DNA from 2 places in the Microcella humidisoli genome. Region 2 is predicted to be linked to the other one. Evidence: predicted binding sites of a transcription regulator. Region 2 holds the regulator's gene; the other holds the start of a gene.
The links. The regulator HrcA, encoded in region 2, represses chaperone genes, less so after heat shock. The targets are predictions, from matches to a motif close to TTNGCACTCGNNNNNNNCGAGTGCNAA.
Positions count from the first base shown of each region.

Region 1: groL (chaperonin GroEL) is a predicted target of HrcA. The motif match lies at 1,303-1,329, and genes of this name have one in related genera.

Region 1 is NZ_CP101497.1:1,511,312-1,526,467, reverse strand. It holds gene groL (chaperonin GroEL) at 1-1,261, opposite strand, end outside; gene NNL39_RS07340 (DUF3048 domain-containing protein) at 1,375-2,421, opposite strand; gene NNL39_RS07335 (cold-shock protein) at 2,455-2,658, opposite strand; gene NNL39_RS07330 (LytR C-terminal domain-containing protein) at 2,773-3,354, opposite strand; gene NNL39_RS07325 (DUF3263 domain-containing protein) at 3,410-3,682, opposite strand; gene NNL39_RS07320 (heme/hemin ABC transporter substrate-binding protein) at 3,859-4,983, shown strand; gene NNL39_RS07315 (hypothetical protein) at 4,965-5,255, opposite strand; gene NNL39_RS07310 (HtaA domain-containing protein) at 5,263-5,994, opposite strand; gene NNL39_RS07305 (GNAT family N-acetyltransferase) at 6,002-6,493, opposite strand; gene msrB (peptide-methionine (R)-S-oxide reductase MsrB) at 6,550-6,981, shown strand; gene NNL39_RS07295 (DMT family transporter) at 6,962-8,026, opposite strand; gene NNL39_RS07290 (cation diffusion facilitator family transporter) at 8,162-8,794, opposite strand; tRNA gene NNL39_RS07285 (tRNA-Thr) at 8,918-8,990, opposite strand; gene NNL39_RS07280 (alpha/beta hydrolase) at 9,060-10,613, opposite strand; gene NNL39_RS07275 (DNA polymerase III subunit delta') at 10,610-11,770, opposite strand; gene tmk (dTMP kinase) at 11,780-12,400, opposite strand; gene topA (type I DNA topoisomerase) at 12,397-15,156, opposite strand, start outside.
Region 2 is NZ_CP101497.1:2,612,187-2,627,342, reverse strand. It holds gene NNL39_RS12840 (MFS transporter) at 1-499, shown strand, start outside; gene NNL39_RS12835 (ROK family protein) at 496-1,425, opposite strand; gene NNL39_RS12830 (sugar-binding transcriptional regulator) at 1,632-2,642, shown strand; gene deoC (deoxyribose-phosphate aldolase) at 2,639-3,652, shown strand; gene NNL39_RS12820 (aldehyde dehydrogenase family protein) at 3,656-5,194, shown strand; gene NNL39_RS12815 (aldehyde dehydrogenase family protein) at 5,191-6,072, shown strand; gene NNL39_RS12810 (ketopantoate reductase family protein) at 6,213-7,208, opposite strand; gene truB (tRNA pseudouridine(55) synthase TruB) at 7,272-8,198, shown strand; gene NNL39_RS12800 (hypothetical protein) at 8,195-8,575, shown strand; gene NNL39_RS12795 (hypothetical protein) at 8,618-9,298, shown strand; gene NNL39_RS12790 (HAD family hydrolase) at 9,304-9,975, opposite strand; gene hemW (radical SAM family heme chaperone HemW) at 10,139-11,365, shown strand; gene NNL39_RS12780 (DUF4870 domain-containing protein) at 11,370-11,741, opposite strand; gene NNL39_RS12775 (DUF4870 domain-containing protein) at 11,809-12,198, opposite strand; gene hrcA (heat-inducible transcriptional repressor HrcA) at 12,385-13,404, shown strand; gene dnaJ (molecular chaperone DnaJ) at 13,405-14,508, shown strand; gene NNL39_RS12760 (16S rRNA (uracil(1498)-N(3))-methyltransferase) at 14,511-15,156, shown strand, end outside.

The DNA.
Region 1 (15,156 bases), 1.1 Mb from region 2:
CGGCCTGGATGAGGGCGACGCCACCACCGGCGACGATGCCCTCCTCGACGGCGGCCTTCGCGTTGCGCACGGCGTCTTCGATGCGGTGCTTGCGCTCCTTGAGCTCGACCTCGGTGGCCGCGCCCGCCTTGATGACGGCGACGCCGCCGGCGAGCTTGGCGAGGCGCTCCTGCAGCTTCTCGCGGTCGTAGTCCGAGTCGGTGTTCTCGATCTCGGCGCGGATCTGCTTGACGCGACCGGCGATGGCCTCGGCGTCGCCGGCACCCTCGACGATCGTGGTCTCGTCCTTGGTGATGACGACCTTGCGGGCGCGGCCGAGCAGGTCGAGGGTCGCGTTCTCGAGCTTGAGACCGACCTCCTCGCTGATGACCTGGCCACCCGTGAGGATCGCGATGTCCTGCAGCATGGCCTTGCGGCGGTCACCGAAGCCGGGAGCCTTGACGGCGACCGACTTGAAGATGCCGCGGATCTTGTTGACGACGAGCGTGGCCAGGGCCTCGCCCTCGACGTCCTCGGCGATGATGAGCAGCTGCTTGCCGCTCTGGATCACCTTGTCGACGACGGGCAGCAGGTCCTTGATCGCCGAGATCTTGCCGTTGACGATCAGGATGTAGGGGTCTTCGAAGACCGCTTCCTGGCGCTCCGGGTCGGTCACGAAGTACGCCGACAGGTAGCCCTTGTCGAAGCGCATGCCCTCCGTGAGCTCGAGCTCGGTGCCGAAGGTGTTCGACTCCTCGACGGTGACGACGCCCTCCTTGCCCACCTTGTCGATGGCCTCGGCGATCAGGGCGCCGATCTCGGGGTCGGCGGCCGAGATGCTCGCGGTGGCGGCGATCTCCTCCTTGGTCTCGACCTCCTTGGCGTTCTTCAGCAGCTGGGCCGAGACAGCCTGCGTGGCCTTCTCGATGCCGCGCTTGAGGCTGATGGGGTCGGCTCCGGCCGCGACGTTGCGCAGGCCCTCGCGCACGAGCGCCTGGGCGAGCACGACCGAGGTGGTCGTGCCGTCACCGGCGACGTCGTCGGTCTTCTTGGCGACCTCCTTGACGAGCTCTGCGCCGATCTTCTCGAACGGGTCGTCGAGCTCGATCTCTTTGGCGATGGAGACGCCGTCGTTGGTGATGGTGGGGGCGCCCCACTTCTTCTCAAGGACGACGTTGCGCCCGCGCGGGCCCAGCGTGACCTTGACGGCGTCAGCCAGGATGTTGAGGCCGCGCTCGAGGCCGCGACGGGCCTCCTCGTCGAAAGCGATGATCTTAGCCATGTGTCTCTCGTCCCTCCCGGACGCTTCACGTACGGTAGCTCTTGGCACTCACAGAGCGTGAGTGCTAAACGATTCTGGCACTCGCAGAGGGCGAGTGCAAGCCGCGCCGCCTGCTACTGGGCGGGGCGGGAGAACGTGACGGAGCCAGCGAGCGGCACGAGCTCGACCCAGGTGTTGCCGGGCGCGAGGCGCACCGCGACGCCGTTGGCGTCGAGCAGCCGGATAGGCGCCGTGAGCGACCGCTTCGACCATGTGGCCTTGATCGTCGCGCCGCCGCTCGAGACCCACGCCTCGCCCGATCCGATGAGCTTCGTGGTCGGGATGCTGCTGATCACCTGCACGGGAACCCGCAGCACGACGACGTTGACGGCGCTCAGTTGCTCGCCCGAGGCCGCCATATCGCGATCGCCGCCCGTCATGAAGCGCACCCAGCGCTGCGAGTTTTCGCCCCACTTCCAGACGGGCGTGGCCGAGCCGCCGAACACGAGCGAGATCGCGCTCGTCGGGCGGCCCTCTTTCGTCGCGCTCGCCGCGGCGAGGCTCTCGGCGAAGGCGAACTGCTGTCGGGGCGCCGTGAGGTCGAGGTGCTGGGCGATGAGTTCGGGCGCCTTGACGAGCACGTTGTGCGGGGCAGGCGCGTTGTCGCCGCGGTAGAAGGTCGATGCCGTGTCGCTCTGCCCGTGGATGGCGTTGTAGACGGGGGCCGAGCGCATGAGCTGCACGAAGCGCTGCTGCCCACCCGAGTAGGCCACGATTCCGCCGAGGGGCGAAATGATCTCGGGGTCCATCGGGCGGATCGACCGAACCGGGCCGATGACCGAGGGCACGTCGGAGTGCCAGACGGCGACGTATCGCGTGAGCCCGCCCTCGACGAGCTCTTCGAACACGATGTCGGTGCGGTCGAGCCCGACCTGCGGCCGTGCTGAGGGGTGGTTGTCGACCTTGGCGGCGAGCGACGGGGCCGTGAGCGCGCCCACCTCGATCTGCTCGCCCGTGAGGGGCGCGATGCCGTACTCGGGCGGCGGCACGTAGGTCGACACGTACGAGGGGCTCGGGGTCGGGGTGGGCATGGGAGGCTCGGTCGCCGTGCAGCCCGCCGCGCCGAGCACCGCCGCGACGCCCAGCATCGCGACGAGTCCGCGCGCGGCTCCCCTGCTCATGGGGGTCACCCTAACCCACGGGTCGAGCGACGGTCAGGCGACGCGCACGCCTTCGGCCTGCGGCCCTTTCGTGCCCGTGCCGATCTCGAAGGTGACGGCCTGGCCCTCTTCGAGAACCTTGTAGCCGGGCATGTCGATCGCCGAGTAGTGCACGAAGACGTCGCTGTCGCCGCTCTCGAGGGTGATGAAGCCGAAGCCTTTCTCGGCGTTGAACCATTTGACGGTGCCGTTGGGCATTGCTGGTGCTCCTTGCATTGCGGGAATGCCGCGAGACTACCCGCGCGAGCGCACCCCGACGCGGCCGGGAACGACCTTTTTACCGAGCGGAAACGTGCGTGTAACGCGGCGCTCCTACGGCGCCGCGATCGCCGCGAAGTCGGCGCCGACGGCGATCGTGATCGGGGCACCGGGGAAGGCGTCCGAGAGCTCCCACACCCCCGCGCCGAGCAGCTCGACCATGCCCGCGGCGACACCCTCGAGCGTCGGGTCGCTGTAGTAGACCACCGTCTCGGCCAGGTCGGACTGCGCGGCCGACGTCACGGTGCCGACGCGCCAGCCGGGGGGCGTCAGCAGGTCGCGGGCGGCACGACCCAGGCCGTCGACCTCGGTGCCGTTGAGCACCGTGATCGTGAAGCCCGCGGGCAGCTCGGCGAGCGCCGGGTCGGTGATGGGCTCGACCGTGGGAGGCGCCGAGGGCGTCTCGGTCGGGGTGGGCATCGGCTCTGCCGTGCCCAGGCCGGGCAGCTCGAACGTGACGCGGTCGCTGATGAGCGAGAGGCCGTAGAGTCCCGCCACGATGAGAGCGCCGCTGGCGAGCGCGGCCCAGGCCACGACGATCCAGGCGCGACCGCGCGCGGGCGCCGCGCGGTGGGCGCCGACGCGGCTCAGCGAGTCGGAGACCTCGTCGAAGCGATCCGGGGTGTACTCGGCCATCGGGGGGACGCCTTCCGCGAGGGGTGGTGGAGGAGACTCAGCTGGTGCAGGAGACTCAGGCGGCGCCGGTGGCGCCCGCACGTCGAGTGCGCCGCCGTTCGGCGCGATCCTCGCGCACCTCGCGCAGCCGGCCCACGAGAACGGGGTCATACCGCACGGCGACATCGGTGTCGATCACGGCGTTCAGGACCTGATAATACCGGGCCGCCGTCCAGCCGAACTCGCGACGGATGCCGAGCTCCTTCGCACCGCTGTGCCCCCACCACGCGCGCTCGAACTCGAGCACGCGTTGCGCGCGCTCGTCGAGCAGGTCGGAGGGAGCATCCATCACTCACTCAGGCTAGAGGCCGGGGACCTTCGACCCTGGACGGCTCGCGGTTGCTGCGGCAGGCTCGCTCGCGTGCCCCGCGCACGCCTCATCGGGTGCACAGCCGCGCGGAATAGGCTCGCCTCACTGCCGGCGCCCGCACCGCCCGGCCTCGCAGCCCTCGACCGACCGGACCCATGACGCCTCGACCCCGCTCCCGCCCCGCTCGCGCGGCCGGACTCGCCGCGATGCTCGCCGCGCTCGCCCTGCTCGGTGGATGCGCCGTCGCCGCCCCGCAGGCGACCGCCGAGCCGACGGCGCCGAGCGGACCGCGCGTGCCGCTCAGCGAGCTGACCGTGAGCGACTCGCCGCGCACCCTCACGGGCCCCTCCACCGCCCTCATCGAGTCGTCGCGCATCGAGCCCGTCGCGGTCGATCCCGCGCAGTCGCTGCCGGCCACCGTCGTCTCGCGCGACCTCGACGGCGACCGCGAGGTCGTCGTCGCCGACGCGAGCCGCATCCTGCCGCTCGACATCGCCGGCTCGATCGCCGCGACGGTCTTCGCCCTCGGCTTCGGCGACGCCGTCGTCGGCCGCGACATCTCGACGACGTTCCCCGAGGCCGACGGCCTGCCCGTCGTCACGAGCAGCGGGCACGCGATCAGCAGCGAAGCGGTGCTGGCCCTGCGACCCACGCTCGTCATCACCGACGGCACCGTCGGGCCGACCGACGTCGTGCTGCAGCTGCGCGATGCGGGCGTGACCGTCGTCTACGTGGATGCCGAACCGGGCCTCGGCGCCCCCGCCGAGCTCGCCCGGCAGGTGTCGGCCGCCCTGGGCTCGCCCGCGACCGGCGAGCTGCTCGCCGAGCGCCTCGAGCAGGAGCTTGCCGAGGTGCTCACCGCCATCGAGTCGATCCGCCCCGAGAACCCGGCCGATCGCGTGCGCATCCTGTTCCTCTACCTGCGCGGGGCCTCGGGCATCTACTACCTGTTCGGCGAGGAGTCGGGTGCTGACGAGCTCATCGAGGGGCTCGGCGGCATCGACGTGGCGGGCGAGATCGGCTGGACGGGCCTGCGGCCCATGACCGACGAGGCTCTCGTCGCGGCCGACCCCGACCTCATCCTCGTCATGACCGGCGGGCTCGAGAGCGTCGGCGGCGTCGACGGGCTGCTCGCCGAGAAGCCCGCGGTCGCGCTGACGCGCGCGGGCGAGGCCCGCCGCTTCGTCGACATGGCCGACGGCGAGGTGCTGAGCTTCGGGCCCCGCACCCCCGCAGTGCTCGACGCGCTCGCCCGCGCGATCTACGCGCCCGGCATGTGAGCCGCGGCGAGCGCACGCTGGCGGGCGTGGGCGAGTTCGGCCACCGCATCCCACTCGCCCTCGAGCCAGGCGCGGATATCGCCGTGGGCTCCCAGACCGGAGGCCTGCGCGGCCCACAGCACGATCGCCGGCTCGCGGTCGAGTTCGGCGAGGGTGTCGATGAGGGCCAGGCAGTCGTCGTCGGCCGCCACGGTCTCGGCCCAGACGGCGAAGCGCGAGCGGTCCGCCTGCTCGCGGGCGAACCGCCGGTACCGCTCAGCGGTGGAGGTCACGCCTCCATCATGGCACCGCGGGCGGCGGCGGCTCGGGAAGACGCGACCGGCGTCGTGCTCGCAGCACGAGATGCACGGCGATCGAGATCGCGACCCCGAGCAGCACGGCCCCCGCGATGATCGCCCCCTGGGCGACCGGCGCCCCGGCCCGCGCCGCGACCGCGGCCTCGGCGCACGCGTCCGTCGTCTGCACCTCGAGCGTGATCGGGTCGAAGGCCTCGCCCGCCGGGTAGGTTCCGAAAGCCTCCGCGCCCTCGGGCGTGAGCGTCAGCGGAACGCCGTCGAGCCGCAGCGTGCCGCCCTCGGCGCTCCACGTGGCGAGCGTCAGGTCGCCCGTCAGGAACGGCACGGCGGCGGAGTCGATGGGGACGAAGTCTTGCGTCGTGCCGCGGATGTCGACGACCACGACGAGGCGGTCGGCGCTCTCGACAACGAGGCGCGGGTTCGCGATCGTGGTGTCGAGAATGCCGTCGTGGCCCGTGAAGCGCAGCGCCCCCTCGACCGCGAGCGTGCCGGCGAGAGGGTCGAGCGCCACCTCGCCCGCGAGCCGCTCGCTGAAGAACGCCGGGGTCGCGTAGTCGATGCCGCCCTCGGTGCTCCACTCGCCGTTCGCGATCGAGCCGCTGATGTAGGCGCGGAACGACTCCTTGAACCCCCACGAGAAGGCCCCCGTTTCGGCCGTGCAGCCGGCCGCGGGGGCAACCGCGAGGGCGGCGGCAAGGGCGAACGCAGCGATCATGGTGCGCTCAGCGTACGGGGTCGGCCGTCGGTGCCGGCTGGGCGGGGCGGTGCATGCCGATGTGCGGGATGCCCGCCTCGAGGTACTCCTCGCCATAGGCCGCGAAGCCGACGGCGGCGTAGAGCGGCTGCACATAGGTCTGCGCGTGCAGGGCCAGCGGCTCGTGCCCGTGTCGCTCGATGACGTGCTCGAGCAGTCGGCGCGCCAGGCCCTCGCCGCGGCGGTCGGCGCGGGTGACGACGCGGCCGATGAGGCGGCGGGCATCCTGATTGCCCGGGTGCGGGGTGTCGTCGACGACGACCCGCAGGTACGCGGCGGGGCCGTGCTCATCGGCGATCCACACGTGCTCGGTCGACTCGTCGCGGTCGCGATCGTCGAGTTCGGGCTCGTCGATGCGCTGCTCGAGGAAGAACACCTCGGTGCGCAAGCGGGCCAGCTCGAAGAACTCGTCGCGGGTCAGCTGACTCCAGGTTCGCTGGATCGGGGAAGCGTCGGCCACGATGAGGAGTTTAATGGGGGGAGATCAACCGCCTGCGGGCGAGGAGAAGAGGGATCATGGGCCAGAACCCGGCAACCGACGGCAAGGCGTACGCGGTCGAGAAGACCGAGCAGGAGTGGCTCGACGAGCTCGGCGAGGAGCGCTACCAGGTGCTGCGCCAGGCGGGCACCGAGCGCGCCTGGACGGGCGAGTTGCTCGATGAGAGCCGTGCCGGCATCTACACCTGCGGCGCGTGCAACGCCGAGCTCTTCGTCGCCGGAACGAAGTTCGACTCGGGCTGCGGCTGGCCGAGCTTCTACGAGTCGGTGCGCCCCGAGGCCGTCGAGCTCATCGAAGACACCTCGCTCGGCATGGTGCGCACCGAGGTGCGCTGCGCGAACTGCGGCTCGCACCTCGGCCACGTCTTCCCCGATGGCTTCGGCACGCCCACGGGCGACCGCTACTGCATGAACTCTCTCGCGCTCGACTTCACGCCGACGGCCGACTAGCGCCGCCACCCCGGCGTCGCCACCGGATGCTCGCCACGAGCACGCCGGCGAACGCGAGCACGACGGCGATCGCGGTGGCCGTCGTCGATGCGGGCCCCAGCGGCGCCACGGCGTCGAAGACCAGCGACGCCGCAAGCTGCCCTGCCACCAGGCACAGCCCGAGAACGAGAACGCCGATACGGCCGACCGTCACCGTCTGGATGGCGATGAAGATCGCCCCGACCGCGCCACCGAGGTAGAGCAGCGGGTTGGTCGGCAGTGCTTCGGGCAGCCCCGCGACGAGCAGATGCACGAGCGTCGCGCCGGCGAGCGCCGCGGTTCCGACCGTGAAGTTGATGGTGGTCGCGGCGAGCGCCGACCGCGCCTCGGCCCGAACGCGGCCGTTGAGGCCCTGCTGGAAGGCGACGGCGACCCCCGCGAGCACGGGCAGCACGACCGCCGCGATCGGGAACCCCTCGCCGCCGAGTCGTGGCACGACCGCGACGGCGACCGCCGCGACCGTGAGGGCGGCGCCGATCACGCGGGCGGGTGCGATCGCCGTGCGGCGGGCTCCCGCGAAGCCGGTCGCGTCGAGGGTCAACCCCGTCACGGTCTGGCCGGTGACGATCGCGATCGTGAAGATCGCGACGCCGAGCATCCCGGCGACAAGGCCCTGCGCCAGCACGAAGTAGCCGCCGGCCAAGCCGCCCAGCAGCATCCACCACGCGAGGCGGCCGTGGCGCACCTCGGTCATGACCCGCGAGATGCCGGCGCGGCCGCGGGGTGCGAGAGCGAGGATCGTGAGCAGGATCACCCAGCCGCTGCCGAACGAGATGAGCGCCGCGGTGTATCCGTCGTCGAGCAGCTGCCCGAGCTCGCCGTTGATGCGGCTCTGCGTCGCGACGCCGACGCCGGCCGCCAGCGTCGCGGCGATCGCGAGCGCGGTCGCGGCGCGCGAGCCGTGCTCGGGGTGCGAGCCGCGCTCGGGGTGCGAGGCGTGCTCGGGGTGCGAGGCGTGCTCGTCGTTCGCGTCGTCGTCGTGACTCGGCGGGGGCGGTGTGCTCATCGTTCCCAGCATCCCACGCGCTCGCGACTGCCCCGCCTCGCGTCGACCGGCGGGAGGGTGCTCGTCGCGGGTGCCTTCCGCGGATGCGGAACGTCGCGAACGGCATTCACAAAGGTCCGCATCCGGTGAAGCGCCTCAGTCGTCGTCGAGGTCATCGCCCTCGAGCGCGCGGGCGGCGAGCGACTCCTCGCCCGCGAGCCGCCACACCTCGAGGGCCGCACGACCGTTGAGCACGACGATGAGCGTGCCGAGCACGATGTCGGGCCAGCCGGTGCCGATCCACAGCGTGATCACCCCCATCGCGACGATCGCGAGGTTGATGACCACGTCGTTGCGCGCCGCGAGCCAGGCCGCCCCGACCATCGAGCCGCCGGCGGCGCGGATGCGCGCGAGCAGCAGGGCGCACACCAGGTTGACGACGGCGGCCCCGGCGGCTGCCAGCATGAGCGGCAGGGCCGCGGGCGCCTGAGGGTCGCCGACCTTGAGCACGAGCTGCACGACCACGGCGATGGCCGGCAGAAGGATGACGATCGCGAGCACCCGACCCACTCGCGCCCGCGCAGCGAGCGACCAGCCGAGCGCGAGGGCGATGAGCACGTTGACCGCCGTGTCCTCCAGAAAATCGACACTGTCGGCAAGCAGCGCGACCGAGCCGATCGCCACAGCGACGACGACCTCGATGCCGAAGTAGGCGAGGTTGATGACCGCGACGAGAAGCACCGTGCGGCGCAAGACAGTGGTGGCCGAAGCCGGGCCGTCAACCGTCATGAGTGCTCCGTTCTCGACGCTCGAGCCGGATGGAGAGGAGTGCAGCCGCCTGTGGGAATCGAACCCCGTCGCGCGCAGCGCGAGCGCACCAGGACAAGACGGAGCGGTTCAGGTTGATCACGGAGCCGCCTGTGGGAATCGAACCCACGACCTTCTCATTACGAGTGAGACGCTCTGCCGACTGAGCTAAGGCGGCGGACACGGCCGAGGCCGTGACACGAGGTGAAAGCTTAGCCGATTCCGCCTGGCCGCGCAGACCGCACGATCAGCCCTCGCAGACGAGCCCGTCGACGGGAACCGCGCCGGTGAGGAAGTACTCGTCGACGATGTCGTTGATGCACGGGTCGCCTTCGTCGTAGGCGATGTGGCCTTCGCCCACCCACGTGAGCAGCACGCCGCTCTCGAGCTGCTCGGCCAGCGCCTCAGCCCACTGGTAGGGCGTCGCAGGGTCTCCCGTCGTGCCGACGACGAGGATCGGGGCCGCCCCCGCACCGCTCACCGGCCCGAGCTCGCCCTCGAACTGGTGCGGCCAGTTGGCGCACAGCACGTCGCCGAGCGGCGACGGGTCGCCGGTCGTCGGGGCGACCGCGCGGATCTGCTCGTTCTGTTCGGCGATCACGGCGCGGTCGGTCTCGACGGGATAGTCGAGGCAGTTGATGGCGATGAAGGCCTCGAGCGAGTTGTCGATGTACTCGCCGTTCTCGCGCCCGTAGTAGAAGTCGGCCAGGAGGAAGCCCGTCTCGACGACGCCCGTGCGCAGTTCGGTGAACATCTGGCTGAGGAACGACCACGAGCCCTCGTCGTAGAGCGCCGTCGCGATCGCGATGTCGAGCACTGCGCCGTCGAAGAACCGCCCGTCCTCGGCCTCGATCGGCGTCGTGTTGAGGCGGTCGTAAAGGTCGCGGATGAGCGTCAGGCTGTCATCGAGCGAGCCGGGGAACGGGCAGGCCCCGAGCTCGGGACACGCCTCGAGGTAGGCGCGCAGGGCCTGCTCGAAACCTTCTGACTGCGCGAGCACGACCTCAAAGGTCGTCGTCGTCGGATCGGTGGCACCGTCGAGCACGAGACGCCCAACCTTCTCGGGGAACCGGTCGGCGTAGCGCGCACCGATGTCGGTGCCGTAGGAGTATCCGAAGAAGTTGAGCTGCGCATCCCCCACGATCGCCCGCATCATGTCGAGATCGCGCACTGTGCTGTTGGTGTCGACGAACTCGAGCAGCGGGCCCGTGTTCTCGGCGCAGGCCTCGGCGAACGCGATCGAGCTGTCGATGACCTCGGCCTCCCACTCGGGCGTGCCGAACGTGGCCTCGGGAATCCCGAAGATGAACTGATCGAGATCGGCCGGGTCGGTGTAGCAGGTGACGGCGCTCGACCGGCCGACCCCGCGCGGATCCCAACCGACAATGTCGAACTCGCGCTGGAGGTCGGCGCTCACCGCGAAGTCGACGCTGTCGCGCACGAAGTCGAAGCCCGACGCGCCGGGACCCCCGGGGTTGATGAAGAGCGAGCCCTGCGCCTGCTCCGTGGCCGGGTGGCGCACGAGCGCGAGCTCGACGTCGTCGCCCTCGCCGGGGTTGTCCCAGTCGAGCGGCGCGATCGCGGTGGCGCACTCGGCACCCCCACCGCACCCCGTCCAGGTCAGTATCTGGGTGTAGTACGGACGAAGCTCGTCGGCGACCTCCTCGCCGGTCGGCGTCGAGACGGTGCCCCCGCCGACGAGGCCCTGCAGCCAGCTCGGCACACAGCCGCTCAGCAGCAGGGCGGGCACGAGGATCAATGAGACGAGGGCGGCCGTACGAGGCGCGGTGCGACGGGTCACGAGGGGGAGCCTAGCGCTGGCACCCGTCCGCTCGCCGCGATGAGCATCGCCTCGAGGGCGAGCGCCGGGGGCGTGTTGCCCTCGATGCGTCGGCGGGCCAGCGCGATCGCGTCGAGCGCGGCGAGCGACAGCGCGGCGCTGCCCGCGCGCGCGGCGACCTCGAGCTCGGGTCGCACCGCCTCGTTCACGAGCTCGACCCCCGCACCGAGCTGCAGCATCGCGAGGTCGCGGTAGAGCGACATGAGGTCGACGAGCACGCGGTCGATGCCGTCGCGCACCGAGCGCGTCGCGCGGCGCTTCTGGTCCTCTTCGAGGGCCTTGAGGCTCGCGCGCAGACCCGCGGGCACCGCCGCCCCCGGCTCGATGCCGAGCGAGCGCAGCGCCGCGGCCCGCTCCTCCTCCTCGCGCTCGGCCGTCAGCGCCTTCGCGTCATCGGTCGCGACCGCGACCAGCTGCTCGGCGGCGAGCACGGCGCCGCTCACGCTCTGCACGCCGAGTGCCAGCGCGATTGTGCGAGCGCGGCGCTCGCGCGCCTCGGCATCCGTCGCCAGGCGCAGCGCCATGCCGATGTGCGTCTGCGACTCGCGCGCCGCGCGCTCGGCGAGCGCTGGCTCGACGCCGTCGCGGCGCACCAGCAACTCGGCGACCTCGGTGACGCTCGGCACGCGCAGGCGCACCGTGCGCACACGCGAGCGGATCGTCGGGATAAGGTCGGCCGCGCTCGGCGCGCACAGGATCCAGACGGTGCGCGGCGGGGGCTCTTCGAGCGCCTTGAGCAGCACGTTCGAAGTGCGCTCGGTCATGCGATCGGCGTCTTCGATGACGATGACGCGGTAGCGGGCCGTGCTCGGCGAGAACTGGCTCTGCGCCACCAGGTGCCGCACTTCGTCGATCGAGATGATCACGCGGTCGGTCGCGAGCACGGCGAGGTCGGGATGCGTGCGGGCGGCGACCTGCGCGGCCGTGCGCCGGGCCTCGTCGTCAGACTGCCCGCCCTGCAGCAGCGCTGTGGCGAAGGCGAAGGCGAGGTTCGAGCGCCCCGAGCCCGGAGGGCCCGTGATGAGCCAGGAGTGGGTCATCGCCTGCGGGTCGGCAGCGGCATCCTGCAGCGCCGCGATCGCGGCCTCCTGACCGGTCAGCTCGTCCCAGGCGGTCATGGCGCCACCCTAGTCGAGCAGGGCCGACACCCGGTCGCGGATGCCCGCCTGCAGCTCGTCGACCGGCCGGGTCGCATCGAGCACGAGAAACCGCTCAGGTTCGGCCGCGGCGAGCGCGAGGTAGGCGTTCCGCACGCGCTCGTGGAAGGCGGCCTCCTCCGCTTCGAGGCGGTCGTAGCGAGTGCGGCTCGCGTCGAGGCGCTCGCGGCCGACGGCGGGGTCGAGGTCGAGCAGCACGGTGAGGTGCGGCAGCAGACCCTCGGTGGCCCACAGCGAGAGGTCGCGCACCTCGTCCGGGTCGAGCACGCGGCCCGCGCCCTGGTACGCCACCGACGAGTCGAGGTAGCGGTCTTGGATGACGATGTCGCCGCGCTCGAGCGCCGGGCGCACGACGGTCGCCACATGGTGTGCGCGATCGGCCGCGTACAGCAGCGCCTCGGCGCGCGGCGCGATGTGTCCGCGGCGGTGCAGCACGATCTCGCGCAGCTCGAGCCCCAGGTCGGTGCCGCCCGGCTCGCGCGCCTGCACGACGGTGCGATCGTGCCCCTGCAGCCACTCGGTCAGCGCACCCATCTGGGTGCTCTTGCCCGACCCGTCACCGCCCTCGAGGGTGATGAAGAGCCCGGTCACGACGCCTTCTTGGGCGCCGCGGCCTTCTTCGCGGGAGCCTTCTTCGCCGCCGTCTTCGCCGCCGTCTTCGCCCCGGCCGCGGGCGCGCGCTTGACGGGCTTCTTCGCCGGCCCCTTCGCGCGCTTGTCGGCGATGAGCTGCACGGCGCGATCGAAGTCGATCTCCATCGGGTCTTCGCCGCGGGGCACCGTGGCGTTCGTCTCGCCGTCGGTCACGTACGGGCCGAAGCGGCCGTCCTTCAGCTTGATCGGCTTGCCGCTCACGGGGTCGGCGTCGAACTCCTTGAGCGCGCTCGAGGCCTTGCGCGCGCCGTACTTGGGCTCGGCGAACTTGGCGAGCGCGCCCGCCAGGTCGATCTCGAAGATCTGCGCCTCGGCATCGAGCGAGCGCGTGTCGGTGCCCTTCTTCAGGTACGGGCCGTAGCGGCCGTTCTGCGCCGTGATGGGCTCGCCGCTCTCGGGGTCGTCGCCGACCACGCGGGGCAGGCTCAGCAGCTTCATCGCCGTCTCGAAGTCGACCGTCGCCGGGTCCATGTCTTTGAACAGGGATGCCGTGCGCGGCTTCTCGACGGGCGCCTTCTTCTTCGGGGCCGCGCGCTTCTTCGGCGACGGCAGCACTTCGCCCGTGGCCGGGTCGACCACGGGCTCTGCGGCGAGCGCCGCAGCAGCAGCCGCCGCGGCGGCCTCCTCCGGGCTCACCTCGGGCTCCGGGTCCAGCTCGGTCACGTAGGGGCCGAAACGGCCGTCTTTCGCCACGACGCGCTTGCCGTTCTCGGGGTTGATGCCCAGCACGCGGTCGCCCACGACGGGAGCATCCACCAATTCCTGCGCCTTCGCCGGGGTCAGCTCGTCGGGAGCGAGCTCTTGCGGCAGGTTGACGCGTCGCGGGGTCGCCGGGGTGCCGTCGGCCGCGGCCTCGGCCGCGGGGTCGATGACCTCGAGGTAGGGGCCGTACTTGCCGATGCGCAGCGTGATGGTGTCGGTGAGCGGCATCGAGTTGAGCGTCTTGGCGTCGATGTCGCCGAGGTTGTCGATGACCGGCCGCAGGCCAGGCTGGTGCGCGTCGCCGAAGTAGAAGCCTTTCAGCCACTCGGTGCGGTCGGCTTCGCCGTTGGCGATGCGGTCGAGATCGGCCTCCATCTCGGCCGTGAAGTCGTACTCGACGAGGTCGCTGAAGTTCTCCTCGAGCAGGCGCACGACCGAGAAGGCGATCCAGTTCGGCACGAGGGCCGAACCGCGCGGCGTGACATAGCCGCGGTCGACGATCGTCGAGATGATCGCCGCGTAGGTGCTCGGGCGGCCGATGCCGCGCTCTTCGAGCGCTTTCACGAGGCTCGCCTCGGTGTAGCGCGCGGGCGGGCTCGTCTCGTGGCCCTTCGCCTCGACATCGACGACGCTCAGCGACTGCCCGACGGTGAGCGGCGGCAGTTTGGCCTCGGCGGGCTCGGCCTTCTCGTCGGTGTCGCGCGCCTCGTCCTGCCCCTCCTCGTACGCGGCGAGGAACCCGCGGAACGTGATGACGGTGCCGCTCGCCGCGAACTCGGCGATCGCTCCGGCGGGGGTCGCCGAGCCGGAGGTCGGGCCGGCCTGGATGCTGACCGACGCCGTCTGGCCCCGGGCATCCGCCATCTGGCTCGCGACGGTGCGCTTCCAGATGAGGTCGTACAGCTTCCAGTCGTTGCCGCGCAGCGTGCCCTCGAGCTCGCTCGGCGTGCGGAACACGTCGCCCGCGGGGCGCACGGCCTCGTGCGCCTCCTGCGCGTTCTTCGACTTGCTCGCGTAGACGCGGGGGGTCTCGGGGATGCTGTCGGCGCCGTAGAGGGCGGCCGCCTGCGAGCGCGCCGCATCCACCGCCTGCTGCGAGAGCGTGGTCGAGTCGGTGCGCATGTAGGTGATGTAGCCGTTCTCGTAGAGCGACTGCGCCACCGACATGGTCTGCCGGGCGGTGAAGCGCAGCTTGCGCCCGGCCTCCTGCTGCAGGGTCGAGGTCGTGAACGGCGCGGCGGGTCGACGCGTGTAGGGCTTCGACTCGACGCTCGTGACGGTCACCGCGATGGCCGGATCGCGCAGCGCCTCGGCGAGCGAGGTGGTGAGCGCCTCGTCGAGCGCGACCGTCTCCGACCCCTTGAGCTCGCCGCGGTCGGTGAAGTCGCGGCCCGAGGCCACCTTCTTGCCGTCGAGGCGCGCCAGGCGGGCGGTGAAGGGCGTCTCGCCGCCGAGGGGCGAGAGCGTCGTGTCGAGGTCCCAGTAGCTCGCGGTGATGAAGGCGAGGCGCTCGCGCTCGCGGTCGACGACCAGGCGCGTCGCGGCCGACTGCACGCGGCCGGCGCTCAGGCCCGGGCCCACCTTGCGCCACAGCACGGGGCTCACCTCGTAGCCGTAGAGGCGGTCGAGGATGCGCCGCGTCTCTTGCGCGTCGACGAGCGCCGTGTCGAGCTCGCGCGTGTTGTCGACGGCGCGCTGGATCGCCTCGGCGGTGATCTCGTGGAACACCATGCGCTTGACGGGAACCTTCGGCTTGAGCACCTCGAGCAGGTGCCACGCGATGGCCTCGCCCTCGCGGTCTTCATCGGTCGCGAGCCAGAGCTCGTCAGCCTCCTTGAGCGCGCGCTTGAGGTCGGCGACGGTCTTCTTCTTCGAGTCGGAGACGACGTAGTAGGGCTCGAAGCCGTTGTCGACGTCGATGGAGAACTTGCCGAGCGGCCCCTTCTTGAGCTCGGCCGGCAGGTTCTTGGGCTCGACGAGGTCGCGAATGTG
Region 2 (15,156 bases):
CGAGGCGGAGGCGGGCGCCCTGCTCGCCCTGCTCGGATTCCTCGGCCTGCCACTCGCGGCACTCGGGCCGGTGCTCGTCGCGCGCCTGCGCACGCCGACGCCGCTGCTCGTCGCCTCGACGGCGCTCTTCGGCACGGCCTACGCGGGCCTGCTGCTGGCTCCGCAGTCGGCGACGCTGTTCTGGATGATCGCGCTCGGCCTCGGCTACATCACGTTCCCGATGTGCCTGGCGCTGTTCGCGCTGCGCACGCGCACGCCCGCGATGGCCAGCACGGTCAGCGGTGCGGTGCAGACGGTCGGTTATGCGATCGCCGCGATCGCCCCCCTGCTGCTCGGCGCCCTGCGCGATACGACGGGCTCGTGGACGCTCGCGCTCGCGGTGCTGCTCGTGCTCGCGTTCGGCAACCTCGTCGCCGTGCCGCTGCTCGGCCGCCGCGGCATGGTCGACGACGAACTGGGTCGTGAGCCTGCCTCGGTCGTCGGGCGAGCAGAGCCCTAGCCGAGCAGCTCGGCGCGGTGCACGAGCGCGGCGGCCCCGACGAGCGGGCCCTCGCCGCTGAGCCCCGAGGCGACGACGCGCGTCTTCGTGACGAAGCCGAAGTCGCTGTGGCCCGCGACCGCCGCCCCGACGAGGGCGATGTAGTCGTCGCTCACGTGGCTGAAGCCGCCGCCGATCGCGACGACATCGAGGTCGACGAGCGCGCTCGCGCTCGCGATAGCCCGGCCGACCGCGGTGGCGGAGCGCTCGATCGCCGCGCGCGCGGTAGCGTCGCCCCCCGCGGCGGCCGCGGCGAGCTGCTCGCCGGTCTCGCCCCCGAAGCCGTGGTCGCGCGCCCAGGCGACCGTGCGCGGGCCCGAGGCGATCGCTTCGAGGCAGCCGCGCGCCCCGCATGCGCAGGGGTCGTCGAACCCGGCGACGGCGACGTGGCCGATGTGCCCGGCGTTGCCGGAGGGGCCCGCGATGACGCGGCCCCCGAGAATGAGACCGCCGCCGACACCCGTCGACACGATCATGCCCATGACGTTGCTCTCGCCCTGGGCGGCGCCCAGCCACACCTCGGCGAGGGCGATGCAGATGCCGTCCATGCGCAGGGTGACGGGCAGGTCGGGCACCTGCTGCCCCACGAGATCGCCGAGGGGGTAGTTGCGCCAGGCTCCGAGGTTCAGGGGCGAGACGTCGCCCGTCGTACCCGCGATCGGGCCCGCGCTGCCGATGCCCGCGCCGAGCAGGGTCGCGCCCTCGGGGAGCGCCGCGAGGGCATCCTGCACCGCTGCGGTCACGGCGGCGGCGAGCTGCTCGCTCGTCGACGATGCACCGGTGGGGCGGCGGTGGCGCGAGCCGTCGAGCAGCGTGCCGCTCGAATCGACGAGGGCCGCTTCGACCTTGGTGCCGCCGAGGTCGACGGCGAGGGCGTAGTCGGTCACGGGAGTCCTTCCGCGAGAAGCCGGCGGAGCCGGAGCGTGGTGGGCGACCGCTCGGCGGTCATGCCCAGCGTACCCACGCGCGCGAGCAGCATCCTGCCGCGCTGTGCTCATGTGAGCAGATGCGCCAACAAATGTTGGTGAGTGCGCGCCCACGCGCCTAGCCTGGGGGCAGCAGCCCTGCACGCCGACCCGGAAGGACGAGCCCCATGGCGCCCGCCGATACCGCCGCAGCCACCGAGCTGCTCGCCGTGCGCGCCGCCGAGCTCTACTACGAAGAGAACAAGACGCAAGACGAGATCGGCGCGATCCTGCGCGTCACGCGCTGGAAAGTCGGCCGGCTGCTCGCCCAGGCCCGCGAGCGGGGCATCATCCGCATCGAGATCGTGCACCCGCGCGCTCGTCGCCTCGCCCTGGAGCGCGACCTGACCGCCCGCTTCGGCCTCAAAGACGCCGTCGTCGTGCCCGCTCCGGGCGATGACGCCGAGCTGCAGGCGCGCGTGAGCGAGGCCGCCGCCGACTACCTCGTGAGCCATCGCCCGGTGCCGCGCCTGCTCGGCGTCAGCTGGGGTCGCACGCTGCACCAGGTCGCCGAAGCCCTGCCCGCCGGCTGGGCCACCGCGGTGAACGTCGTGCAGATCAATGGCGGCGTCAGCCTCAGCAAGCGCCCCGGCACGGCCGCCGCGACCGCCGTCATGATCGCCCAGAAGGCGGGCGGCCAGGCGACGCTGCTGCCGAGCCCGGCGATTCTCGAGCGCCTCGAGACCAAGAAGGCCATCGAGGGCGACCGCACGGTCGGCGGCGTGCTCGGCATGGCACGCGGCGCCTCGGCCTACCTCTACAGCGCGGGAGTCGCCGACACGAGCTCGGTGCACGTCGACAGCGGCTACCTCACCTCGACCGACATCGCCGGGCTCGTCGAGCGCGGTGCCGTGGGCGATGTGATCGGCCGGTACATCACGGCCGACGGCACGATCGCCGACCCTGAACTGGATGCTCGCACGCTCGGCCTCGGACTCGAAGAGCTGCGCGCCGCGACCACGAGCATTCTCGTCATCGGCGGTGAGCCCAAGCACGCCGTCGCCCGCGCCATCGTCACCCACGGACTCTGCTCGGTGCTCGTCACCGACGAGCACACGGCGCGCGCCCTGCTCGCCGAGCTCGACCACGACCACGACCTCGATTCCGCCACCACAGCATCCCGAGAGGACGCCTCATGACCATCACCCATCCCGTCGGCATCGCGCCGGCGGAGCGCGCCGTGCGCCTGCTCGGCGGCGACCTCACCGAGACGGCTCTGCGTCTGCACCTCGACGGGCTCACGGGGGTCGACGCCGTCGGTCTCGAGCAGCGCGCTGCGGGCCTGAGCACCCGTTCGATCAAGACGAGCTCGAAGGCCTGGGCGCTCGACACCATCATCCGCACGTGCGACCTGACGACGCTCGAGGGCGCCGACACTCCCGGCAAGGTGCGCTCGCTCGTCGCGAAGGCGATCACGCCCGACGCGAGCGACCCGACGACGCCGAGCGTCGCCGCCGTCTGCGTCTACGGCGACATGGTGCCCTACGCGGTCGAGGCGCTCGGCAGCCGGCACGCCGCGGGCGGCACCGAGGGCATCCAGGTCGCCGCGGTCGCGACGGCCTTCCCCTCGGGGCGCGCGAGCCTCGCCATCAAGCTCGCCGACACGCGCGAGGCGGTCGCGGCGGGCGCCGACGAGATCGACATGGTCATCGACCGCGGGGCGTTCCTCAGCGGGCAGTACGGGGTCGTCTTCGACCAGATCGTCGCCGTGCGCGAGGCCTGCATCCGCCCCGACGGCAGCCACGCGCACCTCAAGGTGATCCTCGAGACGGGCGAGCTGCAGACGTACGACAACGTCAAGCGCGCCTCCTGGCTCGCGATTCTCGCCGGAGCCGACTTCATCAAGACCTCGACGGGCAAGGTGAGCCCCGCGGCCACGCTGCCCGTCACCCTGCTCATGCTCGAGGTCATCCGCGACTGGCACCGCCTGACCGGCGAGAAGATCGGCATGAAGCCCGCCGGCGGCATCCGCGCCTCGAAGGACGCCGTGCGCTACCTCGTCACGGTCGCCGAGACCGTGGGCGAAGAGTGGCTCACCCCCCAGCTGTGGCGCTTCGGCGCCTCGAGCCTCGTCAACGACGTGCTGCTGCAGCGCCAGAAGATGCGAACCGGTCACTACAGTGGCCCCGACTACGTGACGGTGGACTAGATCATGGCCTTTCTCGAATACGCAGCGGCGCCGGAGTCGGCGTCGATCCTGAACCTCAAGGCCCAGTACGGCCTCTTCATCGATGGCGAGTTCGTCGACGGGCACGGCGACGTGTTCGACACGATCTCGCCCGCGACGGAGGAGGTTATCGCGAGCATCGCGCAGGCCACCGCCGGTGATGTGGATGTCGCGGTCGCGGCGGCGCGTCGCGCCTACGACCGCGTGTGGTCGCGCATGTCGGGCAGCGACCGCGGCAAGTACCTGTTCCGCATCGCGCGGCTCGTGCAGGAGCGCTCGCGCGAGCTCGCCGTGGCCGAGAGCCTCGACAACGGCAAGCCGATTCGCGAGACGCGCGATGTCGACGTGCCGCTCGTCGCCGCGTGGTTCTTCTACTACGCCGGCTGGGCCGACAAGCTCGAGCACGCCGGCCTCGGTCCGAACCCGCGCGCGCTTGGTGTGGCCGCGCAGGTGATTCCGTGGAACTTCCCGCTGCTCATGCTCGCGTGGAAGATCGCCCCGGCATTGGCCGCCGGCAACACCGTCGTCATCAAGCCCGCCGAGACCACGTCGCTCACGGCCATGCTGTTCGCCGAGATCCTGCAGCAGGCCGACCTGCCCGCGGGCGTCGTCAACATCGTCACGGGCCCCGGCCCGACCGGCCAGGCGCTCGTGACGCACGCCGACGTCAACAAGGTCGCCTTCACGGGCTCGACGAACGTCGGCCGCATGATCGCGCGCCAAGTCGCCGGAACCCAGAAGCGCCTCACGCTCGAGCTCGGCGGCAAGGCCGCCAACATCGTCTTCGACGATGCGCCGATGGATCAGGCGATCGAAGGCATCGTCAACGGCATCTTCTTCAACCAGGGCCACGTGTGCTGCGCGGGCTCGCGCCTGCTCGTGCAGGAGAACGTGCACGACGAGGTCATCGATCGCCTCAAGCAGCGGCTCTCGACGCTGCGCATGGGCGACCCGCTCGACAAGAACACCGACATCGGAGCGATCAACTCGGCCGCGCAGCTCGAACGCATCCGCACGCTCAGCGACACGGGCGAGAACGAGGGCGCCGAGCGCTGGACGGCCGACTGCCGCATCCCCGACAAGGGCTTCTGGTTCGCGCCGACGATCTTCACCAAGGTGAGCGCCGCGCACGCGATCGCGCGGGAAGAGATCTTCGGCCCCGTGCTCTCGGTGCTGACGTTCCGCACGCCCGCCGAGGCGATCACGAAGGCGAACAACACGCCCTACGGCCTCTCGGCCGGAATCTGGACCGAGAAGGGCAGCCGCATGCTCGCCCTCGTCGACCAGCTGCGCGCGGGCGTCGTGTGGGCGAACACGTTCAACCGCTTCGACCCCGCGTCGCCGTTCGGCGGCTACAAGGAGTCGGGCTACGGCCGCGAGGGCGGCCGCCACGGGCTCGCCGCCTACCTCGAGGCGAGCGGGTGGGATGCTCCGGCATCGTTGAGCGCAGCATCCAGTGCCCCGACCGACGGCGCGCGCGCCGCCCGAAAGCCCGCGAAGACCCGGAAGGCGGTCGCGAAGTGAGCCGGCTCACCGTGCCCAAGACGTACAAGCTCTACATCGGCGGCACGTTTCCGCGCAGCGAGAGCGGCCGCACCTACGAGGTCGTCGCGGCCGATGGGGCGTTCCTCGCGAACGCCGCGCAGGCCTCGCGCAAGGACGCCCGCGATGCCGTAGTCGCCGCGCGCGCCGCGGTCGGCGGCTGGGTCGGCGCCACGGCCTACAACCGCGGCCAGGTGATCTACCGCATCGCCGAGCTGCTCGAGGGGCGTCGCGCGCAGTTCGTCGACGAGATCCAGTCGTCGGAGGGTGTCACCGCCGCCGAGGCGGGCGCGCAGGTCGATCTCGCGATCGACGTGTGGGTCTGGTACGCGGGCTGGGCCGACAAGTACGCGCAGGTGGCCGGCAACGCCAACCCGGTGTCGGGCCCCTACTTCAACCTCTCGGTGCCCGAGCCGACGGGCGTTGTCGCCGCGGTCGCGCCGCAGGGCGTGACGGGCGGCTCGCTGCTCGGCCTCGTGTCGGTGCTCGCGCCGATCGTCGTGAGCGGCAACACCGTCGTGGTCGTGGCCGACGAGCGCGCGCCGCTCTCGGCGATCTCGCTCAGCGAGGTGCTCGCGACCTCGGACGTGCCCGGGGGCGTTATCAACATGCTCACCGGCTCGCCGGCGGAGATCATGCCGTGGCTGGCATCGCACGCCGACGTCAACGCGCTCGACCTCACCGGGGCCGGCTCGATCGACGGGGCGAAGGGCGAGACTTGGGTCGACCTGCAGCTGGCGGCGGCCGAGACGCTCAAGCGCGTCGTGGCACCCGTGGCGGGCATCCCGCGCCCGGCGCTCGAGCGCATCACGGCCTTCGTCGAGACGAAGACGGTCTGGCACACCAAGTCGATGCTCTAGCCGCTCGACACTCAGCCGCCCCGCCGCCCCGCGCCGTCGGTCTCCACAATTCAGGAGATCGCGACGCGGGGCGCGGTCGTGGAGCGCTCCCACGGCGTGTCGGGGGGCTGTTCGCGTTCGCGACTCCTGAATTGTGGAGATCAGGAGGGCGCCGGGATGCGCGCGAGCGCTTGGGCGGGCGTCAGCGGTGGATCTCCCGACTGCGCCTTGCGCACGAGACCCACGAGGGCGGCGTTGACCGGTGCGGCCACGCCGAGCGAGGTGCCGTAGTCGACGACGACGCCGTTGATCGCGTCGACCTCGGTCATGCGTCCGCGGCGGATGCTCTGCAGCATCGACGCGGGGTTGGGCACGTCGCCCATTCCGGCGGCGAGGTGCTCGGCGAGCTCGGCGGCCGCCGCCGCTCCACCGGCGCGCACGCGAGCGATGGCCTCGGCATCCACCGCCCCGATGCGGCCCCAGCGGGCGCCGACCGCGGTGCCGACCGCCACGGTTTCGACCATGGCGCGGGCGATCACGCCGCGCAGTCCGGGGTGTGCGATCGTCTGCTGCACGCTGAGGCCCGTAATGGCGGGCAGGGCGTTGACCTGATTGATGAGCAGCTTCGTCCACTGGGCGCCGCGGATGTTCTCGGCCAGCACGATGTCGGCCGGGAGAGCTTCGCGCAACAGGGGCTCGGCGACCGCGACCGCGGCGGAGTCGCCGCCGAGAGTGAGGCCGTTGGGGCCCGTGACGGTGATGTGGCCGGGGCCCGTGAGGCTCACGGCGAAGAGCGCGAGGCCGATCGCGATGGGGGAGCGCGGCAGGGCATCCCGTACCGCATCCTCGCCGCCGAGGCCGTTCTGCAGCACGAGCACGGGGGTGCCGTCGTGGGTCGCCCAGGGGGCGATCGCCTGGGCCGAGTCGTGCGCCTTCGTTGCCAGAATGAGCAGATCGATGGGGCGGTTCGGGATGCTCTCGACGAGCTCGACCGCGGCCACCCACTCGCCCCAGCCGCCGTCGACGAGCAGCCCCGCCGCAGCGATCGAGGCAGCATGCTCGCCGCGCGCGGTCACGAGCACCTCGTGCCCCGCACGCGCGGCCAGTGCGGCCACGAGGCCGCCGACCGCGCCCGCTCCGATGACCGCGATGCGCATGCCCGCCAGCCTAAGCCGGGCAGCCGCACGACCGCCGCCGCGCGCGCCCGCTACCGTGGAGTCGTGCCCACCGGACTCCTGCTCGTTGACAAGCCGCAGGGTCTCACGAGCCACGACGTCGTCGCCCGTGCGCGCCGCGCCCTCGGCACCCGCAAGGTCGGTCATGCCGGCACCCTCGACCCGATGGCGACGGGCCTGCTCACGCTGGGAGCCGGCCCGGCCACGCGCCTGCTCACCTACCTGGTGGGCCTCGACAAGACCTACGAGACGACCATGCGGCTCGGTGCCGCGACGACCACGGACGACGCCGAGGGCGAGGTCGTCAGCACGGCCGATGTCGCGGCGATCGCGGCGGTGACCGACGAACACCTGGGGGAGGGCATCCGCGCCCTCACGGGCGAGATCGACCAGCGGCCGAGCTCGGTGAGCGCGATCAAGGTCGACGGCAAACGCGCCTACGATCGCGTGCGCGCGGGTGAAGCGGTCGAGCTCGCGTCGCGCCGCGTCACGATCAGCGCCTTCGAGGTACTGGCGGTTCGGCGAACACCCGACGCGATCGAGGTGGATGCCCGCATCGACTGCAGCTCGGGCACCTACATCCGCGCGCTCGCGCGCGACCTCGGCTCGGCCCTCGGTGTCGGCGGGCACCTCACGGCACTGCGGCGCACGCGCGTGGGCCCGTTCGACGTGGCCGACGCCGTGAGCCTCGAGGCGCTGGCCGAGGGCGGCGTGAGCCTGCTCGCGAGCCCGGCGGAGGTCGCCGCGCGGCTCTTCGTCGCGCTCGAGGTCGACCCCGCGCAGTCGCGCGACCTCGGGCACGGCAAGCTGCTCGCCCTGCCGCAGCACCCCGACGCCGAGCCGGTCGCCGCGATCGAGCGGGGAACAGGCGGCGAGCATCCCGACCGCCTCGTCGCTCTCATCAGCGTGCGTCAGGGGCGCGGCCGTACGCTGGTCGGGTTCCCGATCGAGCAGCAGGAGGCAGCAGAGTGATCGAGTGGTTCACCACGATCGCCATCATCGTGAGCGTCGTCGCGGGACTGGCCGCCCTCGTGCTCGGCGGCATCGGCCGGAAGCCCGACGACTACAGCGTGCTGCCCACGGCGGCCGTGGCGCTCGTGCTGCTCGTGCAGATCGTGATCGGCATCGTGGCGCCCTTCGTCGGCAACGAGCCGACCGGCGACATCGTCGAGTGGTGGATCTACCTCGTCGTCGCCCTCGTGCTGCCCGTCGCGGCGATCGTGTGGGCGCTCGTCGACCGCACGCGCTGGGCGACCGTCGTCATGGGCGTGGCGAGCCTCGCGGTCGCGGTCATGGTGTTCCGCATGCACCAGATCTGGTTCGTGCAGGGTGTCGCGCTCGTCAGCTAGAGCGTGTAGGCACGGATGTTCGGACCGCGATAGCTTGCGTGCATGCCCCTGACGATCGAGCGCGACGGCGTCTTCCTTGGGCGCCGCGACAACCATCAGGCCTGGTACATCGTCGACCCGTCACTGGGCGGCAGCGTCGAAGAGGTAGTGCTTGCCTGGCGCACTCATTACGCCCCGACGAACAGGCCCGCGTGGCAACGCGCTCTGCGTGGCGTCATCTTCTTCGTCACATGGGGCGTGGTCACGGTCGCGGCCGCAGCCGGCGTGCCACTGATCCCGGTCTTGAGCACTGTTGCTCAGGTCTCCGCGGTCGTCGGTATCTCAATCGCCGGGTTGGTGCTGGCTGGCGTCCTGCTGCTGTGGGTCTTGCCGTATCGAGCGGTGAAGCCGCTCGGAGACCTGTCCGTGGTCGGTGTTCCGTCGCCCGTTGTTGAGTGGGCGGATGACAACACCCCTGTCGATGATCTCTGGAGACTCGTCACTGCTTGCCGCGACGTCGAGGATGTCCAGGCACTGATTGATCTGATCGGTGTCGAGTGGTGGCTTGCCACGGGAATGCCACGACCAGACACTGCGATCGAAAAGCTGATTGAACCGATCCTTCGCGAGGAGTGGGAGAAGCGCCGGCGTCACCTGATGGAGGTTGGGGCCGAACTCGGTTTTGAACCCCCGGCAGACATGCTTGCGGACCCCCGGCCGATGATCGAGAACAGAGAGAGCTAGAGGGTCTAGCGCAGGCCCTCGATCGTCGCGAGCACCTCGTCGAGCGACCCGGCGAGATCGGCCACGACGAGCACCGCGCCCGTCTCGCGCAGATCCTCGACCGTGAACACGCCCGTCGCGACGCCGATGAACGGCATGCCCGCGGCCGCCGCGGCCTCGTCGTCGCGCGGGGTATCGCCGATGATCACGAGGGTCTCGCCCGGCAGCGCCTCGCGCGCCGCGCGGGTGATCTCGCTGCGCTCGCGCGCCGTCGCGCCGAAGAATGAGCGGTCCCAGTCGAACCACTCCGGCCCGAGCCCGGCACCCTCGAGCTTGACGCGGGCGCGCACGAGCGAGTTGCCCGTCAGCAGCGCGTTGTGCCAGCCGCGGGCGGCGACCGCGGTGAGAGCATCCACGACACCGGGGGCGGGCTCGCGCCGATCACCCGCCTGCGCGCGCTCGATCGAGAGCTCGTCGAGCACGGCGCGGGCACGCTCGTGCCAGCTGTCGTCGAAGCCGAAGTGGGCGAGGATCTCGCTGAGGATGAGCCCGTCGGGCTTGCCGTGCGTGCGCGGCATCGGCGGGTGCAGCTCGCGGCCCACGGTGCGCTCGACGGCTGTGTGGTACAGCTCGCCGCCCCCGCCGAACGAGTTGAGCAGCAGGGTTCCGTCGACGTCCCAGAGGATGGTGGTGGTCACTCGACAACCCTGCCAGACACCGAGCGGCCCGGCCGCCGGCGCGTCTCCACAATTCAGGAGTTCGGGATGCTGAGCCCTCGCGACACGCCCGGCAGAGCATCCACAGCCCCCGTCGTCGGGCCCGACTCCTGAATTGTGGAGACGCGGCTGGGAGGATGGGGGCGTGCCTAGCGCCCTGCCCCTCGCCGATCCGGCCCCCGACGACGGGATGCTGCCGCCGAGCGTGCTCGCCGGCGCCGAGCAGCGCGACCTGGGTGTGTACCTGCACGTGCCGTTCTGCCGCGTGCGCTGCGGGTACTGCGACTTCAACACCTACACGGCCGACGAGGTGCGCGGGGTCAAGCAGAGCGACTTCGCCGACCAGGCGATCGCCGAGGTCGAGTTCGCCGCGTGCGTGCTGCGCGAGAGCGGCCTGCCGCCGCGCCCCGCCCGCACCGTGTTCTTCGGGGGCGGCACGCCGACCCTGCTGCCCGCCGGCGACCTGGCGCGCATGCTCGACGCCGTGCGCGAGCGCATCGGCGTGGCCGACGACGCCGAGATCACGACCGAGGCGAACCCCGACTCGATCGACGCCGCGGGGCTCGAGCGCCTCGCCGCCGCGGGTTTCACGCGCGTGAGCGTCGGCATGCAGTCGGCGGTGCCGCACGTGCTCGCGGTGCTCGAGCGCACGCACGACCCCGAGAACGTGCCGCGCGTCGTCGCCGCCGCGAAGGCCTCCGGTCTCGCCGTGAGCCTCGACCTCATCTACGGCACGCCGGGTGAGACCGAGGCCGACTGGCAGCGCAGCCTCGACGCCGCCCTCGCGGCCGAGCCCGACCACTTGAGCGCGTACGCCCTCATCGTCGAGCCGGGCACGAAGCTCGCCCGTCAGGTGCTGCACGGGCAGGTGCCGCCCGTGGACGACGACCTGCACGCGGTCTTCTACGAGGCGCTGGATGCCCGGCTCGCCGACGCTGGCTACGACTGGTACGAGGTCAGCAACTGGGCGCGCACCCCCGACCAGCGCTCCCGCCACAACCGCGCCTACTGGACGGGGCAGGACTGGTGGGGCGTCGGCCCCGGCGCGCACAGCCACGTCGGCGGCGTGCGCTGGTGGAACGTCAAGCACCCCGCTGCCTACGCCGACCGACTGGCGCACGGGCTGAGCCCGGCGGCGGGTCGCGAGACTCTCGATGCCGAGACGCGGCGCGTCGAGCGCGTGCTGCTCGAGGTTCGCCTGCGCGAGGGCCTGTCGACGGATGCTCTCACCCCGCTCGGCCGCCGTGCGGTCGCCGGGCTCATCGCCGACGAGCTCGTCGAGCCGGGGCCCGCGCTGCGCGGCACGATCGTGCTCACGCTGCGCGGGCGCCTGCTCGCCGACGGCGTCGTGCGCCGCCTGCTGCCCGACTGACGCCCTACGAGATGAAGGGGATCGTCAGCGGGTAGGTGTAGGCCTCGCCGCGGTTGGCCGCGAGGGCCGCGATGATCGAGAAGACCAGGATGAGCACGCTCACCGCGATGAGCACGAAGATGCCGATGATGAGCCACGAGGTGATCGCGCCGATCGCGCCCGCGATGATCATCGTCAGCTGGAAGTTCAGCGCCGTGGCGGTGTGGCCGCGCACGAAGGGCCCGCGGTTGCCGAGCACGAGGAACCCGATGAGCGCCGGTACGAAGCCGAAGAAGATGCCGCCGACGTGCACGAGGGTCGCCCACAGTTTCTCGTCGGCGGGGCTCATGGGCTGGGGAGTGGTCGCGTACGGGTTCACGGGGGGCTGATCAGTCATGGCGACATTAAACACCCGCGGGCCCCGACCGCATCGGTCGGGGCCCGCAGAGGCAGCAGTCGCGGGACTACTTGATGAGGCGCACCGCGAAGGGGTAGCGGTAGGCGATGCCGTCCTTCGCCTTCGTGAAGCCGATGATCGAGAAGATCACGCCGGCGAGCCACGCGGCCCAGGCGACCAAGTAGAACAGGAAGCCGATGAGGATCACGGCGAGGATCGAGCCCACGATGTAGGCGATGATCTGCAGGCCGACGATCGTGATCTGGAAGTTCAGCGCCTCCTTGGACTCTTCCCGCGTGAACGCTCCGCGGTCCTTGAAGACCAGGAAGATGATGAGCGAGGGGAGGAGGCCGATGATGCCGCCCAGGTGGGCGAACGACGCCCACTGGCGGTCCTCCGCCTCCGAGAGCGGGGCGGCGGGCTGCGGAGCGGCGGGGGGAGGGGTCTGGTCGGTCATGGGTACTGCCTTTCGATGATCCTGCGGCGAACATGGGTCCCGGGGTGGAGCACGAGGCAAACCTAGCGCCCGCGCATCCGCCAGGCAATGATGCGACGCCCGCGTGGCGGGGTAGAATTGGCAGTCCGCGGGAGCGAGTGCCAGGCACTCGAGACCCGCGAGAGATGTCGGAGGGGGAGGAGCGCCATGGTTTCGGAGCGCGCCCTGCACGTGCTGCGCGCGATCGTGCACGACTACGTCGCCTCACGCGAGCCCGTCGGTTCGAAGGCGATCGTCGACCGACACCAGTTCGGGGTCTCAGCAGCGACCATCCGCAACGACATGGCGCTGCTGGAGGAGGAGGAGCTCATCGCGGCCCCGCACACCTCCTCGGGACGCGTGCCCACGGACAAGGGCTACCGCGTCTTCGTCGACCAGTTCGCCGACCTGCGCCCGCTGAGTGCCGCGCAGCGCCAGGCCATCTCAGCCTTCCTCGACCAGTCGGTCGACCTCGACGACGTGTTCGCGCGCACCGTGCGGCTGCTCTCGCACCTCACCAATCAGGTGGCGCTCGTGCAGTATCCGACCCTGGGCAACGCGCGAGTTCGTCATGTCGAGCTCGTGCCGATGAGCGCGACGCGGCTCATGACGGTCTTTATCACCGACGGCGGCCGCGTCGACCAGCGCATCATCGAGCTGCCCGCCGAGGCTGACGAGGCCTTCGTGGGCGAACTGCGCGCCAAGCTCAACGCGGCGCTCGCCGACCAACCGCTCAACGATGTGGCGAGCGTGGCTGCCTCGCTGCCCGAGCGCTTCGCGCCCGATCGTCGCGCCGCCGTCGGCGTCGTCGCCGAGGCCCTCCTGGGCCACGTGGATGCGCACCGCACCGACCGGCTCGTCATGGCGGGCGCGGCGAACCTCGTGCGCACCGAGGGCGACTTCGCGGGCAGCGTGTATCCCGTGCTCGAGGCCCTGGAGGAGCAGGTCACGCTGCTCAAGCTCTTCAGCGAGATGCAGGTCGACGAGAACGGCGTGACGGCCCGCATCGGCCGCGAGAACGCCGAAGCTCTCAAGGAGACGGCGGTCGTGACGAGCGCGTACCGGGTCGGCTCGGACAGCTCGGCCAAGCTCGGGGTGCTCGGCCCCACTCGCATGGACTACTCGAACAACATGGCAGCAGTGCGCGCCGTAGCACGCTACGTCTCGCGACTGCTCGGTGAGGAATAAGTGGCAGACCACTACGAGGTGCTCGGCATCGACCGACAGGCAAGCGCCGACGACATCAAGAAGGCCTACCGCCGCCTGGCGCGCGAACTGCATCCGGACGTGAATCCGAGTGCGGACGCCGCAGAGCGGTTCAAGCAGGTCACGCACGCCTACGACGTGCTGAGCGACCCGCAGCAGCGGCAGCAGTACGACCTCGGTGGGTCGGGTGGCTTCGGCGGCGCATCCGGATTCGGGGGCTTCGGCGACATCTTCGAGACCTTCTTCGGCGGGGGCCAGCAGCAGCGCGGGCCCCGCAGTCGGCGCGAGCGCGGGCAGGACGCCCTGCTGCGCGTCGAGGTCGAGCTCGATGAGATCGTGTTCGGCACGACGCGCCAGCTCGAGGTCGACACCGCGATTCTGTGCTCGACGTGCGAGGGCAGCTGCTGCTCGCCCGGCACGAGCCCGCAGACCTGCGACATCTGCCGCGGCTCCGGTCAGATCCAGCGCACCGTGCGCAGCCTGCTCGGCAACGTGCTCACCTCGAGCCCCTGCGGCACCTGCCGCGGCTACGGCACCGTCATCCCCAGCCCGTGCCCGACCTGCGCGGGACAGGGCCGCGTGCGCGCCCGCCGCGCGATCCCCGTCGACATCCCGGCCGGCGTCGACACGGGCGTGCGCATCCAGCTCACCGGGCAGGGCGAGGTCGGCCCCGCCGGCGGCCCCAACGGCGACCTCTACCTCGAGATCAAGGTCAAGACGCACGAGACGTTCAGCCGCAACGGCGACGACCTCCTGGCGACCGTCGAAGTGCAGATGACCGACGCCATTCTCGGCACGATGGTGACCCTGCCCGGCCTCGACGGCGACGTCATGGTCGAGATCAAGCCCGGCACGCAGAGCGCTGAGATCATCACCGTGAAAGAGCGCGGCATCACGCGCCTGCGCGGCTCGGGCCGCGGCGACCTCAAACTCGGGGTGCAGGTCGTCACGCCCGTGCGCCTCAACAGCAAAGAGACCGAGCTGATCCGGCAGTTCGCCTCGAGCCGCCGTCCTGTGCCGCCGCAGTTCGCGACCTTCCAGCAGGGCATCTTCGCCAAGCTGCGCGACCGCTTCCTCAACCTGTAGCTGTGGCCCACTTCTACCTCGACGACTCGCTCGCCGCCCAGGTCGAGAGCGTCGACGGCGGGGAGGGTGCCGCGGTCGTGCACCTGCGCGGCGCCGACGCGCGGCATGCCGCGACCGTGTCGCGCGTGCGCGTCGGCGAGCAGCTGCGGCTGGGCGACGGCGCGGGGCTCGTCGTGCACGGGGTCGTCGCCGCGGTCGAGCCGGGTGACGTCGCGCTCGAGGTCGACCGGGTCGAACGGTACGAGCGGGCGGTGCCGGGCATCCATCTCGTGCAGGCGCTCGCGAAGGGCGACCGCGACGAGCTCGCCGTGCAGGCCGCGACCGAGCTCGGCGTCGACGGCGTCATCCCGTGGCAGGCCGCCCGCAGCGTCTCGCGCTGGGATTCCGCGAAGGCGGTCAAGAACCGGGAGCGCTGGCAGACGATCGCGCGCGAGGCCACGAAGCAATCGATGCGAGCCTGGATGCCCGTGGTCGAGCCCGTCGCCACGACCGAGCAGCTCGCGGCGCGCGCGAGCGGGTCGACCGTGCTCGTGCTCGATCCCACGGGTGACCACGCCCTCACGACGCTGACGCCGAACGACCTCGGTCACCGCGACATCCTCATCGTCGTCGGCCCGGAGGGCGGGATCGCCCCGGAGGAGAGGGATG